Regions from separate parts of the Rhizobium sophoriradicis genome, predicted to be linked through region 2. Evidence: riboswitches for the same ligand, from Rfam matches in the RefSeq annotation. Region 2 holds a riboswitch; the other holds the start of a gene.
The links. Region 2 has a riboswitch for S-adenosylmethionine ahead of N2597_RS00830 (O-succinylhomoserine sulfhydrylase). Riboswitches for the same ligand answer to the same signal wherever they lie in the genome.
Positions count from the first base shown of each region.

Region 1: it holds a riboswitch for S-adenosylmethionine, as region 2 does, so the genes downstream of both, metA (homoserine O-acetyltransferase MetA) here and N2597_RS00830 (O-succinylhomoserine sulfhydrylase) in region 2, are expected to answer to the same signal.

Region 1 is NZ_CP104152.1:4,024,454-4,031,490, forward strand. It holds gene N2597_RS19710 (ABC transporter ATP-binding protein/permease) at 1-1,413, opposite strand, end outside; SAM riboswitch at 1,569-1,646, shown strand; gene metA (homoserine O-acetyltransferase MetA) at 1,695-2,618, shown strand; gene N2597_RS19720 (aldose epimerase family protein) at 2,733-3,755, shown strand; gene N2597_RS19725 (GntR family transcriptional regulator) at 3,890-4,663, shown strand; gene N2597_RS19730 (SIS domain-containing protein) at 4,660-5,691, shown strand; gene nagA (N-acetylglucosamine-6-phosphate deacetylase) at 5,691-6,842, shown strand; gene N2597_RS19740 (SIS domain-containing protein) at 6,860-7,037, shown strand, end outside.
Region 2 is NZ_CP104152.1:166,300-173,336, forward strand. It holds gene N2597_RS00820 (Hsp33 family molecular chaperone) at 50-1,042, shown strand; gene apaG (Co2+/Mg2+ efflux facilitator ApaG/CorD) at 1,270-1,662, opposite strand; gene N2597_RS00830 (O-succinylhomoserine sulfhydrylase) at 1,878-3,062, opposite strand; SAM riboswitch at 3,107-3,185, opposite strand; gene N2597_RS00835 (2'-deoxycytidine 5'-triphosphate deaminase) at 3,258-4,352, shown strand; tRNA gene N2597_RS00840 (tRNA-Gly) at 4,412-4,485, shown strand; gene N2597_RS00845 (TetR/AcrR family transcriptional regulator) at 4,508-5,095, opposite strand; gene N2597_RS00850 (efflux RND transporter periplasmic adaptor subunit) at 5,194-6,312, shown strand; gene N2597_RS00855 (efflux RND transporter permease subunit) at 6,309-7,037, shown strand, end outside.

The DNA.
Region 1 (7,037 bases), 640 kb from region 2:
CAGGGTGCCGCCCGGAACATAGGCGATCTGGGGCACGAACAGCATGTCGTCGACCGGCGGCAGCCCCATCGTGCCGCTGCCGCATGGCCAGAGGCCGGCCATGGCCTGAAACAGCAGCTTGCGGTTGACGCTGTGATCGCCGTTGATCATGATTTTCTCGCCGGCCTTGACCAAGACATCGGTTTCGCGCAGGCGAAAGCCGCCGCATTCCTCGATGTCTTCGCCGATCTTGGCGTTGATCACTACATCCTTCAGCGTCAGTGTGTCGGGCGCGGTGTTCTCATAGGCAATACTGTCCTTCGGGTCGTAGTCCTCGTCCATGTCGAGCAGCGCCTGGCGAAAATCGGTGACGCGCATCAGTGTAGCGCGCCATTCGGCGATCGGGCCGAAATTGGCGACGTACCAGCGCAGCGCCGTATTGACCTGGTTGAAGGCGCCGACCGACATCATCAGCTGGCCGAGGGTCAGGCCGCCGGAGAAATAGGCGGGTGCCGCGACGATGATCGGGATGACGATCACCAGCCAGCCGTAGCCGGCCGAAACCCAGGTGAGATTGGTATTGGCCATGGCGAGCCGCCTGACGACCCGCAGCACCGAGCTGATGTCGGTGTTGATGCGCCGGCGCTCGTTCTCCTCGCCGCGGGCGACGGTGATCGCCGGCATGTTCTCATTGGCATGCATCAGCGTGAAACGAAGCTCGGCCTCCTTCGAAAAGCGGTCGGCATTGAGCTTGACCAGCTTGCGGCCGACGACTTGGCTCAGCACCGAGGCGGAAGCGGCATAGAAAATCGCCGCCCAGACCATGTAACCGGGAATGGAGAAGCTGTGGCCGCTGATGTGGAAGATGAAGCCGCTCGAAAGCTGCCACAGCACGCCGATGAAGCTGACGAGAAGAATGGTCGACTGCAGCAGGCCGAGAACGAGCCCCGTCGTGCTTTCGGCAAGGTTGCGGGAATCCTCATGCAGACGCTGATCCGGGTTCACGCCGATCAGACCGCTGGAGGCGAGCCGCAGCGCCCGCTTGCGCTTCAGCCACTGGTCGACAAGATCGCGCGATAGGCCTTCTCGCATATAAAGCGCGGTCATCTGGTTCAGCCAGGCCTGCAACACATTGAGCAGCAGCAGCGTGCCGGCGATCATTGCGAAGATTTCAAGCTGATGGAAGAATTCGCCGAGATCGCGGCGCTCGAGCGAATCGTAGAAGGGAGCGTTCCATTCATTGAGAATGACCTGGCCATAGGCCGTCGCCAGGATGACAAGGATCAGCACGGTTGCCAGAAACAGCACCTTGCCACGCACTTCAGAATTCCAGAATGCAGAGAACATCACCCCGAGGCGATATGTCAGGCTGAAATCATACCCTACTCCATCCTGCCTCCGGATCCCCGGCCTCCCCTTGGTCTTATCTGCCATCACGCTTTTCCAACACCGCCCATGCTGTCATTATTAACATGCTGGCGTTATCGGTCTATCAACAGATTCTATCAGTCATTAAACTGTGATGAGGCTTGCCTGAGTCGCCGCCGCATGCATTCGGCAGTTGATTCGTCGCTCAACAGCGACTAATTAAGGCATTCCGTGGTGATTTGGCCGGCCGGCTTGCAGCCACGTTAAAAAAGTCGCTAAAGGGCCGCGTGCGGACCGGTAGCGATTTTTTGTCGCCGCCGGTTTTTTATTTTGATCGAGTGACCGCAATGCCCATCAAGATCCCCGATACGCTGCCCGCTTTCGAAACCCTCGTCCAGGAGGGTGTACGGGTAATGACCGAGACGGTGGCGATCCGTCAGGATATTCGCCCATTGCAGATCGGGCTGCTCAATCTCATGCCGAACAAGATCAAGACCGAACTGCAGATGGCCCGCCTGGTCGGCGCCTCGCCGCTGCAGGTGGAGCTGTCGCTGATCCGCATCGGCGGGCACAAGGCGAAGAACACCTCCGAAGATCACCTGCTTGCCTTCTACCAGACCTGGGAAGAGGTAAAGCAGCGCAAGTTCGACGGTTTCATCATCACCGGGGCGCCGATCGAGCTTCTGCCGTATGAGGACGTCACCTATTGGAAAGAGATGCAGGAGATCCTCGACTGGACGGAAACCAACGTCCATTCGACGATGAACGTCTGCTGGGGCGCGATGGCGGCGATCTATCATTTCCACGGCGTTCCGAAATACGAACTGAAGGAGAAGGCCTTCGGTGTCTACCGCCACCGGAACCTGAAGCCTTCCTCGATCTATCTCAACGGCTTTTCCGATAATTTCGAAGTGCCGGTGTCGCGCTGGACGGAGGTGCGGCGCGCCGACATCGAGAAATCCGAAAGCCTGGAAATCCTGATGGAATCGAGCGAGATGGGCGTCTGCCTCGTGCATGAGAAAAGGGGCCGGCGGCTCTACATGTTCAATCATGTCGAATATGATTCCACCTCGCTCTCTGACGAGTATTTCCGTGATGTCGAGGCCGGCGTGCCGATCAAGATGCCGCACAATTACTTCCCGCATAACGACCCGGCGCTTGCGCCGCAGAACCGCTGGCGCAGCCACGCCCATCTCCTGTTCGGCAACTGGATCAACGAAATCTACCAGACGACGCCCTATGACGTCGAAGAGATCGGCATGGATCTCTGAGCGGATGAGCGGATGCCGCGGCATTTCTTTCTGATCCGACCGGTTGCGGATTGAAGCAAATGCGGGCAGGTTCCGGTCCTGAACCCCAAGGATAGAACGGAACGGATGTCGATCATGTCGGAGAAGTTGGAGCGGGAAGTTTTCGGGCAGACGAAGGCGGGGGAAACCGTCTATCGTGTGGTCATCAAGGGCGGCGGGCTCACGGCCAAAATCATCAGCTGGGGCGCGGTCATCCAGGATCTGCGTCTTGAGGGACATGACGCGCCGCTCTCGCTCGGGTTTGAGGAATTCGACAGCTATCCGCTCTATTCCGCCTATTTTGGCGCCACACCCGGCCGCTGCGCCAACCGGATCGGCGGCGGCAAATTCACCCTCGACGGCAAGGCCTATCAGCTCGAGCCGAACGAAAACGGCGTCACGCATCTGCATGGTGGCAGCGACAATATCGCCAAACGCAACTGGACGATCGTCGAGCATGCCGTCGACCGCGTGGTGCTGAAAATCGTCGATCCCGATGGCCGCGCCGGCTATCCCGGCAATTGCACCATCCAGGCAACCTTCTGGGTGCACGGCAACGGCGAACTGTCGGTGACCTACGAATCGACCAGCGATCAGCCGACGCTCGCCAATGTCTGCCAGCACGCCTATTTCAATCTCGACGGCCGCGAGGATGCGCTGGGCCACGACATCATGATCGCCGCCGATCATTATCTGCCGACCGATGAGAGGCAGGTGCCGACCGGCGAGATCCGTTCCGTTGCCGGCACGGAATTCGACCTGCGCGAAATGACGCCGATGAAGCGTTTCGCCGGCAGCGAACAGGTGCTGTACGACCATAACTTCTGCCTGTCAGCCGAACGCACCGCCAAGCGCAGCGTCGCGCTCGCCCGCAGCCTTTATTCCGGTGTGTCGCTTGAAGTGCGCAGCACCGAGCCGGGCGTGCAGTTCTATGCCGGTTTCAAGCTGAATACCGGGGCGCCCGGCCTCGGTGGGCGCAAATACGGCCCCTTCGCCGGCTTCTGCCTGGAAACGCAGGTCTGGCCGGATGCCATCAATCACCAAGGTTTCCCGAATGCGGTGCTGCGCCCCGGCGAAGTGCTGCGCCAGGAGACGGATTATATCTTTACCAAGAGCTGAGCGTCCGCCGGACGAACGCCTGTCAAATTTGAGCGCTATGAAACCCTCTCCGGACACTCGCCGGGGAGGGTTTTTTCTATTGGCATCCGATTGCGTCTTGCCGATTGGTTCTAAATAGGTTCTATTGCCTGCCCATGGATAGAACCAGTCTGATAGGGGAACTGAATAGCCGCGGTCTGCGTGACGCGGGCCTGACCGGGCCGCTCTACAAGCGGCTGGCGCAGGCCCTGACCGGCCTTGTGCAGGAAGGCCTGCTGAAGCCCGGCACCGCGCTTCCGGGCGAGCGCGACCTTGCCGAGGCCTTGAAGCTCGGGCGCGTCACCGTGCGCACCGCCTATCGCGACCTGATGGCGTCGGGCGTACTGGAATCGCGCCACGGAAGCGGTACTTTCGTATCGAGCAGAGTGGAGCGCATGGAACAGTCGCTCTGGCGGCTTTCCTCCTTCTCCGCCGACATGCGCTCGCGCGGGCGGCTGCCGGCCGCACGAATCTTGTCGCGGTCGGTCAACACGCCGTCGCCGGAGGAATCCTTCCTGCTCGGCCTCGGTGGCGACGAGCCGGTTCTGCGGCTCGACCGCCTGCGTCTAGCCGACGGCCTGCCGCTGGCGATTGAGCGCGCCGTGGTGCCGATCAAGTTCCTGGGCGACGATGCCGGCGGCGAAGGATCGCTTTACGACGCGCTGGCGGCCAACGGCCACAGGCCGGTGCGGGCGCTGCAGCGGCTGACCGCGGTCACCCTCGACCCGTCCTCCGCCGCGATCCTGAACGTCAAGGCTGGCGCGCCGGCGCTTCTGATCGAACGTGTCTCGCGCCTGGAAGACCAGCGCGTCGTCGAATACACCCGCTCGCATTATCGCGGCGATGCCTATGATTTCGTTGCCGAATTGAGAATCGGAGATAACCTATGAGTGAGAACCAGTCGCTGATGCTGCAGGAAGCCGGCCAGTCGCCGGAGGTGGTGGCCACACTTCTCGAAAAGGAAAAGCCCATCTTTGCCGAGATCGCCCGGCTGTTTTCGTCCGCCCGCCCGAGCGTGGTGACGACGGCGGCGCGCGGCTCTTCGGATCACGCCGCCACCTTCTTCAAATATCTCTTCGAGATCACCTGCGGCGTTCCGGTCGCCTCGGTCGGTCCGTCGATCGCTTCCGTCTACGGCGCCGCGCTCCATCTGAAGGGCGGCGTGCATTTCACTGTCTCGCAATCGGGTGCCAGCCCCGATATCGTGGCGCTGCAAGAGGCGGCCAAGAAGGGCGGGGCGACGACGATCGCCGTCGTCAACGTCACCGACAGCCCGCTCGCAAAACAGGCCGATATCGTTCTCGGCCTTAATGCCGGCGCCGAAAGGAGCGTTGCGGCAACGAAGTCCTTCATCGCTTCCGTTGCCGCTCTTGCCGGCGTCACGGCTGCGATCGGCGGCGCGTTCGACCTGCAGACAGCGCTCGTCAAGCTGCCGGAGGCGCTTTCGGCCACCGCCGGGATCGATACGGCGGCAGCCGAAGAGGTGCTCTTCAACGCGACCTCGCTCTATACGGCCGGCCGCGGCCCGGCCTTCGCGATCGCGCTCGAAGCGGCTTTGAAGGCCAAGGAAACCGCCGGCCTGCATGCAGAAGCTTTCTCGCTGGCGGAACTGATGCACGGTCCGATGCGCCTGGTGCAGCCGGGTTTCCCGATCGTCGCCTTTGCGCCCGACGACGCGGCCTTCGCCAATAACGGCCAGGCGCTGGAGCGCCTGCAGAAACTCGGCGCCACCACCGTCAGTTTCTCCACGCAGCCGCTCTCTGGCCTCAATCTGCGGGTGCCGACGACGGGCAACGGTCTCGTCGATCCGCTGGTGTCGCTGCTCGTCTATTACCGGCTGATCGAGTCGGTAACACGCCGCAAGGGCTTCGATCCGGACAAGCCGGCAAACCTGCTCAAGGTGACGGAGACGGTCTGATGGCCCGCAAGATCTTCATCGGCGCCCGTATCTTCGACGGCGAGCGCTTTCATGACGACAAGGCGCTGATCGTTGCCGACGGCCGGGTCGAAGCGATCGCCGCTGGAAACGATCTGCCGGACGCCGAGACGGTGACGCTTGCCGGCGGCGTGCTTTCGGCCGGCTTCATCGATGCGCAGGTCAACGGCGGCGGCGGGCGGATGCTGAACGACGAACCATCAGTCGCCTCGATGGAGATCATCGCACAGGGGCATCGGCCCTATGGCACGACGTCGCTGCTGCCGACGCTGATCACGGATACGGCAGAGGCCTCCATTGCCGCGATCGAGGCCGCGATCGAGGCTGTCAGAGGGAACCGCGGCGTCGCCGGTTTGCATCTCGAAGGCCCGCATCTGGCGCCGGCGCGCAAGGGCGCGCATCTGGCCGAATTGATGCGGCCGGTGGAGGATCGCGACGTCAAGGCCTTCATCCGTGCGCGTGAGGCGATCGGCACGCTGCTCGTCACTATTGCCGCCGAACAGGTGACGGTCGCCCAGGTGCGTGAACTGGCCGAAGCCGGCGTCACCGTCAGCATCGGCCATTCCGATTGTTCGAGCGAGGCGGCGGCGGAACGTTTCGATGCCGGAGCGCGCGGCGTCACGCATCTCTTCAACGCGATGAGCCAGATGGGACATCGCGCCCCCGGCCTCGTCGGCGCGGCGATCGATCATCCCTCCACTTGGTGCGGCATCATTGCCGACGGTCATCACGTCGATCCGAAGGCCTTGCGCACCGCGTTGCGCGCCAAGCGGGGCGAAGGCAAACTGTTCTTCGTCACCGATGCGATGTCGCTCGTCGGATCTGAGAAGGATTCATTCACGCTGAACGGGCGCACCGTCCGGCGTGAAAGGGGCGGCTTCTGCTCGAAGCTGGTGCTGTCCGATGGCACGCTCGCCGGTTCCGACGTCGACATGATCTCGACGATCCGTTATGGCGTCACCTATCTCGATCTGACGCTCGCCGAGGCGTTGCGCATGGCGACCCTCTATCCCGCCCGCTTCCTCAGACTTGCCGATCGCGGCCATCTCTCGCCGGGCGCGCGCGCCGATCTCGTCCATCTCACCGATGCGCTGACTGTTACCGTCACCTGGCTTGCCGGCGAAGCGGCCTGACATCAAGGAGACTTGGCATGACTGATATCACCGATGCCTACTTCTCCAATCTGATCGGTCGGCTGGAGACGCTGAAGCAGGTACTTGCCGAGCCGATGGTGCAGGCAGCGTCGGTCATCCTCGATGCCGCCCGCGGCGACAAGCGCGTCTATGTCTTCGGCACCGGCCATTCACATATGCTGGCGGAAGAGGTGC
Region 2 (7,037 bases):
CGAGCGAAGGGCACCCTTGCTCTTCGCTTGAAAACTAGGAGTGAAAGCCATGGCAGAAGCTGCAGCCGCCCTCGGCCAGTTCGATTTCGCCGGCGATGACCATGTCGTCCCTTTCCAGGTGGAGGGTCTGGATGTGCGCGGCCGCGCCGTCCAGCTCGGCCCGATGCTCGATGCGATTCTCGAGCGCCATCATTATCCCGCCCCCGTCGCCCGGCTGCTTGCCGAAGTCGTCGTGCTGACGGTGCTGCTCGGCACCTCGCTGAAATTCGACGGCAAGTTCACCGTGCAGACCAAGGGCGATGGCCCGGTCGATCTTCTCGTCGCCGATTTCTCGACGCCGGAAAATGTGCGTGCCTATGCCCGTTTCGATCAAGCGCTGCTTGCCAAGGCGGTTGAAGCGGGCGAGACCGAGCCGGAACAGCTGCTCGGCAAGGGGGTGCTCGCCTTCACCATCGACCAGGGCAAGTTCGCGCAGCCCTACCAGGGCATTGTCGCGCTCGATGGCACCTCGCTCGAGGAAATCGCCGGTGTCTATTTCCGTCAGTCGGAGCAGATCCCGACGCGCGTGCGCCTGGCTGCTGCAGAGCTCTTCGACCGTGACGATGCCGGCAAGCCGCGCCATCGCTGGCGGGCCGGCGGCCTCGTCGCCCAGTTCCTGCCGGAGGCGCCCGAGCGCATGCGCCACCCGGATCTCCACGGCGGCGACGGCGATAACGGCGACCGCCCGCATGGCGAAGACGATGCCTGGGTCGAAGCCCGTTCGCTGGTCGAAACCATCGACGCCGACGAATTGACCGACCCGCTTGTCGGCACCGAACGGCTCTTGTTCCGGCTGTTCCACGAGCGCGGCGTGCGCGTCTACGAACCGCGCGCCGTCTTCGACCGCTGCAGCTGTTCGCGCGACAAGATCAAGGGCGTGCTGAAGGGATTTTCGGCCGAGGAGATCGAGGAAAGCCAGGAAAACGGCGAGATCGCCGTGACCTGCGAATTCTGCTCGACCACCTACCGTTTCGAGCCGACCGAGCTTCAGCCGGCGGAGTAGTTGACACCACTGCTGTCCGGTTGCGCGCATGACTGCCCCTCACCCTAACCCTCTCCCCGTAAAAACGGGGCGAGGGGACGTGCCCTGCGAGAGCGAGGAGGGGAACGGAGAGCTTGCGGCATGCTCCCTTCGCCCCGTTTACGGGGAGAAGGTGGCGGCAGCCGGATGAGGGGCTGGTGTCGGCAATCTCCTGGGTCGAGGTGTCGTGCCGCCTGTGGCGTTACACGTCAGTTCAGCACGCGCAGCAGCCCTGGTGAATCCAGCGAGAAGGCGGGGATGTCGACGTCGAACAGCTCGCCTTCGTCCGTTTCCATCTGATAATGGCCGAACATCAGCCCGGAGGGCGTATCGAGCGGGCAGCCGGAGGAATATTCGTAGGTGTCGCCGGGTCTGAGCCGCGGCTGTTCGCCGACGACGCCGGGGCCGGTCACCTCGTCCACCTGGCCGTTCTGGTCGGTGATGTTCCAGTAGCGGTTGATGAGGCGAACGGCGACGCCGGAATTGTTGCTGATGACAATCCGGTAACCCCAGACGTAGCGATCGTCTTCCGGATCGGATTGCTCCTCCAGATAGAATGGTTCGACGACGACTTCGATATCTCTTGTGAGGGCGCGATACATGCCTTGCACCTTAGTCAAGATATGTTACCCGTATCTTATAAGAAGGCCCTGTCCGTCAAGAAACGGAACGTTGATCGGCGATGAAACAGCCGTGATCGCATGGTTTTCGATCGTTAAGCCTAATTGTCAGTATTAATTTTACTTGGTCAGCGCCGGCGCACCGATGCCGCGGCCGGGACGGCCGAACCCGGAGGCTCGGCCGTCAATGCTGTCGATCAGGCCGAAACCTTGGCAAGCGCCTTGGCGAAATCCTCGATCAGGTCGTCCGTATCCTCGATGCCGGCCGAAAGGCGAACCGTGCCCGGCGAGATGCCGAGTTCGGCGCGGGCCTCTTCCGACAGGTTCTTGTGGGTCGTCGTCGCCGGATGGGTGATCAGGCTCTTGCTGTCGCCGAGATTATTGGAGATCTTGATGATATCGAGCGCGTTCTGCAGCGCGAAGGCCGCCTCCTTGCCGCCCTTCAGCTCGAAGGCGACAAGCGTCGAACCGCCCTTCATCTGCTTGGCGATGATGTCGGCCTGCGGATGATCGGCGCGGCCGGGATAGATCACCTTGGCGACCTTGTTCTGCTCGGCCAGGAAATCGGCGATCTTCGCGGCATTCTGCGTCTGCTGTTTGACGCGCAGCGGCAGCGTCTCGATGCCCTTCAGAAGCGTCCAGGCGTTGAACGGCGACATGGCCGGGCCGGTATGGCGGAAATAGTCGTGCAGGTTCTCGTCGATCCAGGCCTTGTCGGCCAGCACGACGCCGCCGAGGCAGCGGCCCTGGCCGTCGATATGCTTGGTGGCGGAATAGACGACGATATGGGCGCCGAGCTCCAAGGGCTTCTGGAAGAGCGGCGTGGCGAAGACGTTGTCGACGACGACCTTGGCGCCGACCTGGTTGGCGAGTTTTGCCACACCGGCGATATCGATGATCTCGAGCGTCGGGTTGGTCGGGCTTTCCAGGAAGAACACCTTGGTGTTCGGCCGGATCGCCTCTTCCCAGTTCTTCAAATCGCGGCCGTCGACCAGCGTGCATTCGATGCCGTATTTTGGCGCCAATGTTTCCACCACCCAGCGGCAGGAGCCGAAAAGGGCGCGCGCGGCAACGATATGGTCGCCCGCCTTGACCTGGCAGAGGATCGCCGCACTGACGGCCGCCATGCCGGAGGCGGTGGCGCGGGCGTCTTCGGCGCCTTCGAGCATGCACATGCGCTTTTCGAACATGTCGTTGGTGGGGCTGCCGTAGCGGGCGTAGATATAACCGTCCGTCTCGCCCTTGAAGCGGGCTTCGGCGGCCTCCGACGTCTCGTAGACGAAGCCCTGCGTGAGATAGATTGCCTCGGACGTTTCGCCATATTGCGAACGCAGCGTGCCGCCATGGACGAGTTGGGTTGCCGGGCGCCAGGTCTTGCTCATGCCATCACCTTCACATAACAAAAAAACCGGCCGCAAAAGCAGACCGGTTTCATAACCCGGTCTTTTTAGCCACTTGTTTAACGTGGCTGCAAGCCGACCGGCCAAATCACCACGGGATAATTCTGCAATACTGCTGTTAGCTGCTTGCGTCAATTCCCCGTATTTGGTTTTGTCGGCGCAAAAGATGGATGGGGCATGATGGCTCGCGAAACTGGAATTCTGGCGGACCGCGCGATAGCAGCGCTGTTTGAATCGGGGCGTCTTAACTCCGAGCGGGAGCTGGACCGTGATCAGATCCAGCCGGCAAGCCTGGACCTGCGCTTGGGATCCAAGGCCTTTCGCGTGCGCGCCTCCTTCATGCCCGGCCCCTCGCATCTTGTGTCGGATAAGCTCGATCGCCTCAGCCTGCACGTGATCGACCTGTCTCAGGGCGCAGTCCTTGAAACCGGCTGCGTTTACATCGTACCGCTGATGGAGAGCTTGGCGCTGCCGGCCGACATGTCGGCCTCGGCCAATCCGAAAAGCTCGACCGGCCGTCTCGATATCTTCACCCGCGTCATCACCGATTACGCCCAGGAGTTCGACAAGATCCCGGCGGGCTATTCCGGCCCGCTCTATCTCGAAATCAGCCCGCGCACCTTCCCGATCGTCGTGCGCCGTGGCTCGCGTCTGTCGCAGATCCGCTTCCGCGTCGGCCAGTCCCTGCTCGGCGAGCCGGAACTGTTGAAACTGCATGAAAGCGAGACGCTTGTCGCCAGCAAGCAGCCGAACGTATCGGGCGGCGGCATCGCGCTTTCGATTGATCTCAGCGGCGACAAGGACGGCCTGATCGGCTATCGCGGCAAGCACCACACCGCCGTCGTCGATGTCGACGAGAAGGATCAGCACGACATCTTCGATTTCTGGGAGCCGCTCTATAGCCGCGGCCGCAACGAGCTGATCCTCGATCCCGATGAATTCTATATCCTCGTCTCGCGCGAGGCCGTGCATGTGCCACCGGATTATGCCGCCGAGATGACCCCGTTCGATCCGCTGGTCGGCGAATTCCGCGTCCACTACGCCGGCTTCTTCGATCCGGGCTTCGGCCATGCCCCGGCCGGCGGCCGCGGCAGCCGCGCCGTGCTCGAAGTGCGCAGCCACGAAGTGCCGTTCATCCTCGAAGACGGCCAGATCGTCGGCCGCCTCATCTACGAACACATGCAGGAAAAACCGGCAAGCCTCTACGGCTCCGGCCTCGGCTCCAACTACCAGGCCCAGGGCCTCAAACTCTCGAAACACTTCCGCATCTGACAGTCAGCATTCTGTGCGACTTGACAGCGGCCCCCATCTGTTGGAAATCTCAACCCGTCGCGGGTGTAGCTCAATGGTAGAGCAGCAGCTTCCCAAGCTGAATACGAGGGTTCGATTCCCTTCACCCGCTCCAGCTCCTCATCACAACCGAAATCTCATTCTTCGTCCGTGTCGCCCGCGATGCGCTTGACTGCATCGGCGGCGGCATCCAGCAGTCGCTCCGACATGGCCTGATCGGTCATGATGCGAGAGATGGTTACGGCGCCGACCATGAGGGACAGCACGACCATGGCTTTGTCATAAGGTTTCGCGCGATCCGATGCCGGGATCAATTCGTCGAGAACCTGAAGGTGAGCTTCGATGCCGTTCTGAAATGGAGCCCGCACCTCCTCGCTCTGACGCGCCGCGTCGGAACCGAGCGCGGCCAGGGGGCAACCATCGCCTTTCTCTTCCTGGTGCCCGGTTGAGAGATACATGCCGACAACCGCGCCGAAGGGATCGGCGCTTCCGGCGGCAACCCTCGACCACCGGCGAATTGCACTCTCCATCGCTCGCCCGGACGCCAGCGCTGCGAGATCGTCTTTCGATTGGAACTGTTTGTAAAATCCGCCTTGAGTGAGGCCGGCACCTTTCATCAGATCTTTCAGCCCGATGCCGTCGAAACCATGCTCCCGGAAGAGCCGGCTTGCGACATTGATCACTGTTTCGCGGTTGGCCTCGGCTTGGGCACGACTGACTCTCATTTCGATCTCCAATTAGATTTCGTTTGACATCTATACCCCTTTTAGAGTTAGGTCGCAATCTAAATGATCTGCTGCGCCGGTCAATAAGGGTTAATGAGATGAATCGCAAAATATTACTCGCCGCTTTCGGTCTTGTGGCTGCTGCCGGCGCCACCGCTTTCGTGCTTTTCGAGGAGCCCTCCACGGCCAGTGCAAAAGCCGCCGATCCCCGCACGGCACCGCCCTTCGTCAAGCTGGTGGAGGCAAAAAATCCGGAGGCGGCCGAACGCACCTTCACCGGCACCATCGCCGCCCGGGTGCAGAGCAATCTCGGCTTCCGTGTGCCCGGCAAGATCGTGCAGCGTTATGTGGACGTTGGCGTGCAGGTCAAGGCCGGTCAGCCGCTGATGCGCATCGACGAGACCGATCTGCGTCTCGCATTGACGGCGAAACGAAACGCGGTCGCCGCAGCCCAAGCAGTGCTGGTCCAGGCGCAAGCCGACGAGCGGCGCTATGCCGCCTTGGTGAAAAACGGATTGGCCGCGACGCCGCAGCGCTATGAACAGGCAAAGGCAGCCCTCGACACCGCGACCGCGCAGCTTGCCGCGGCAGAAGCGGACGCGAAAGTCGCGGAGAACGAGACGGCCTATTCCGTCCTTGTTGCCGATACCGATGGGACGGTTGTCGAAACGCTCGGCGAGCCGGGGCAGGTGGTGACGGCAGGACAAACCGTCGTCCGGCTCGCGCAGGCCGGTCCGCGTGAAGCGCTGGTCTGGCTTCCGGAATTCCTGCGGCCTGAGATCGGTCAGACCGCCGATGCCAGCATCTACGGAAACGAAGGCCGGCGGGACAAGGCGCGGCTGCGGCAGATCTCCGACGCCGCCGACCCTCAAACCCGCACCTATGAAGCCCGCTGGGTTCTGGATGGCGCGGCAGCGTCGGCCCCGCTGGGCGCGACGGTGACGATCAGGATCTCCAACAGCAGCGACCAATCGCAGGCCGCGGTGCCTGTCGGCGCGGTTTTGGACGACGGCAGCCGAACCGGCGTGTGGGTCTTCGATGAGAAATCTTCGACCGTCCACTTCAGGCAGGTGAACATAGAGCAAATAGGCGAGGAGGTCGCGGTGGTTTCCAGCGTCAAAGCAGGCGAGCCGGTCGTCGCTCTCGGCGCCCATCTGCTGCAGGACGGCGCCAGCGTGCGCACCAAGGTAGAACAGGCAGAGGCGGCAAAACAATGAACTTCAATCTCTCCGCACTCGCCGTCCGCGAACGGGCCGTTACGCTGTTCTTCATCATTCTGCTGGCCGCCGCCGGCGCCTATGCCTTCGTCAAGCTTGGGCGCGCGGAGGACCCCTCATTCACCATTAAAACCTTGACCGTGACGACCGTGTGGCCGGGTGCCACGGCGCGCGAGATGCAGGATCTGGTCGCCGAACCGCTCGAGAAGCGCCTCCAGGAACTCACCTGGTACGATCGTGTCGAGACGACAACCCGGCCGGGATACGCCTTTCTGACTGTGACGCTGAAGGACAGTACGCCGTCCACTGCGGTCGAAGAGGAATTCTATCAGGCCCGAAAGAAGCTTGGGGATGAGGCCCGCAATCTGCCTCAGGGCGTCTTCGGACCTTTCGTCAACGACGAGTATTCCGATGTCAGCTTCGGTCTTTATGCGCTGAAGGCCAAGGGCATGCCGATGCGTGAGCTTGTGCGCCAGGCCGAGGTGATCCGCCAGGATCTTCTGCATGTGCCTGGAGTCAAGAAGATCAACATCCTCGGCGAGCGGCCCGAACAGATCTTTGTCGAATTTTCCTATGCCAAGCTGGCGACCCTCGGCATTTCGGCGCAAGACGTCGCGGCCGCTTTGCAGCGGCGAAACACCGTGACGCCGGCGGGGTCGATCGACACCCGCGGCCCGCAGGTCTTCATTCGCTTCGATGGCGCCTATGACAGCATCCAGGCGATA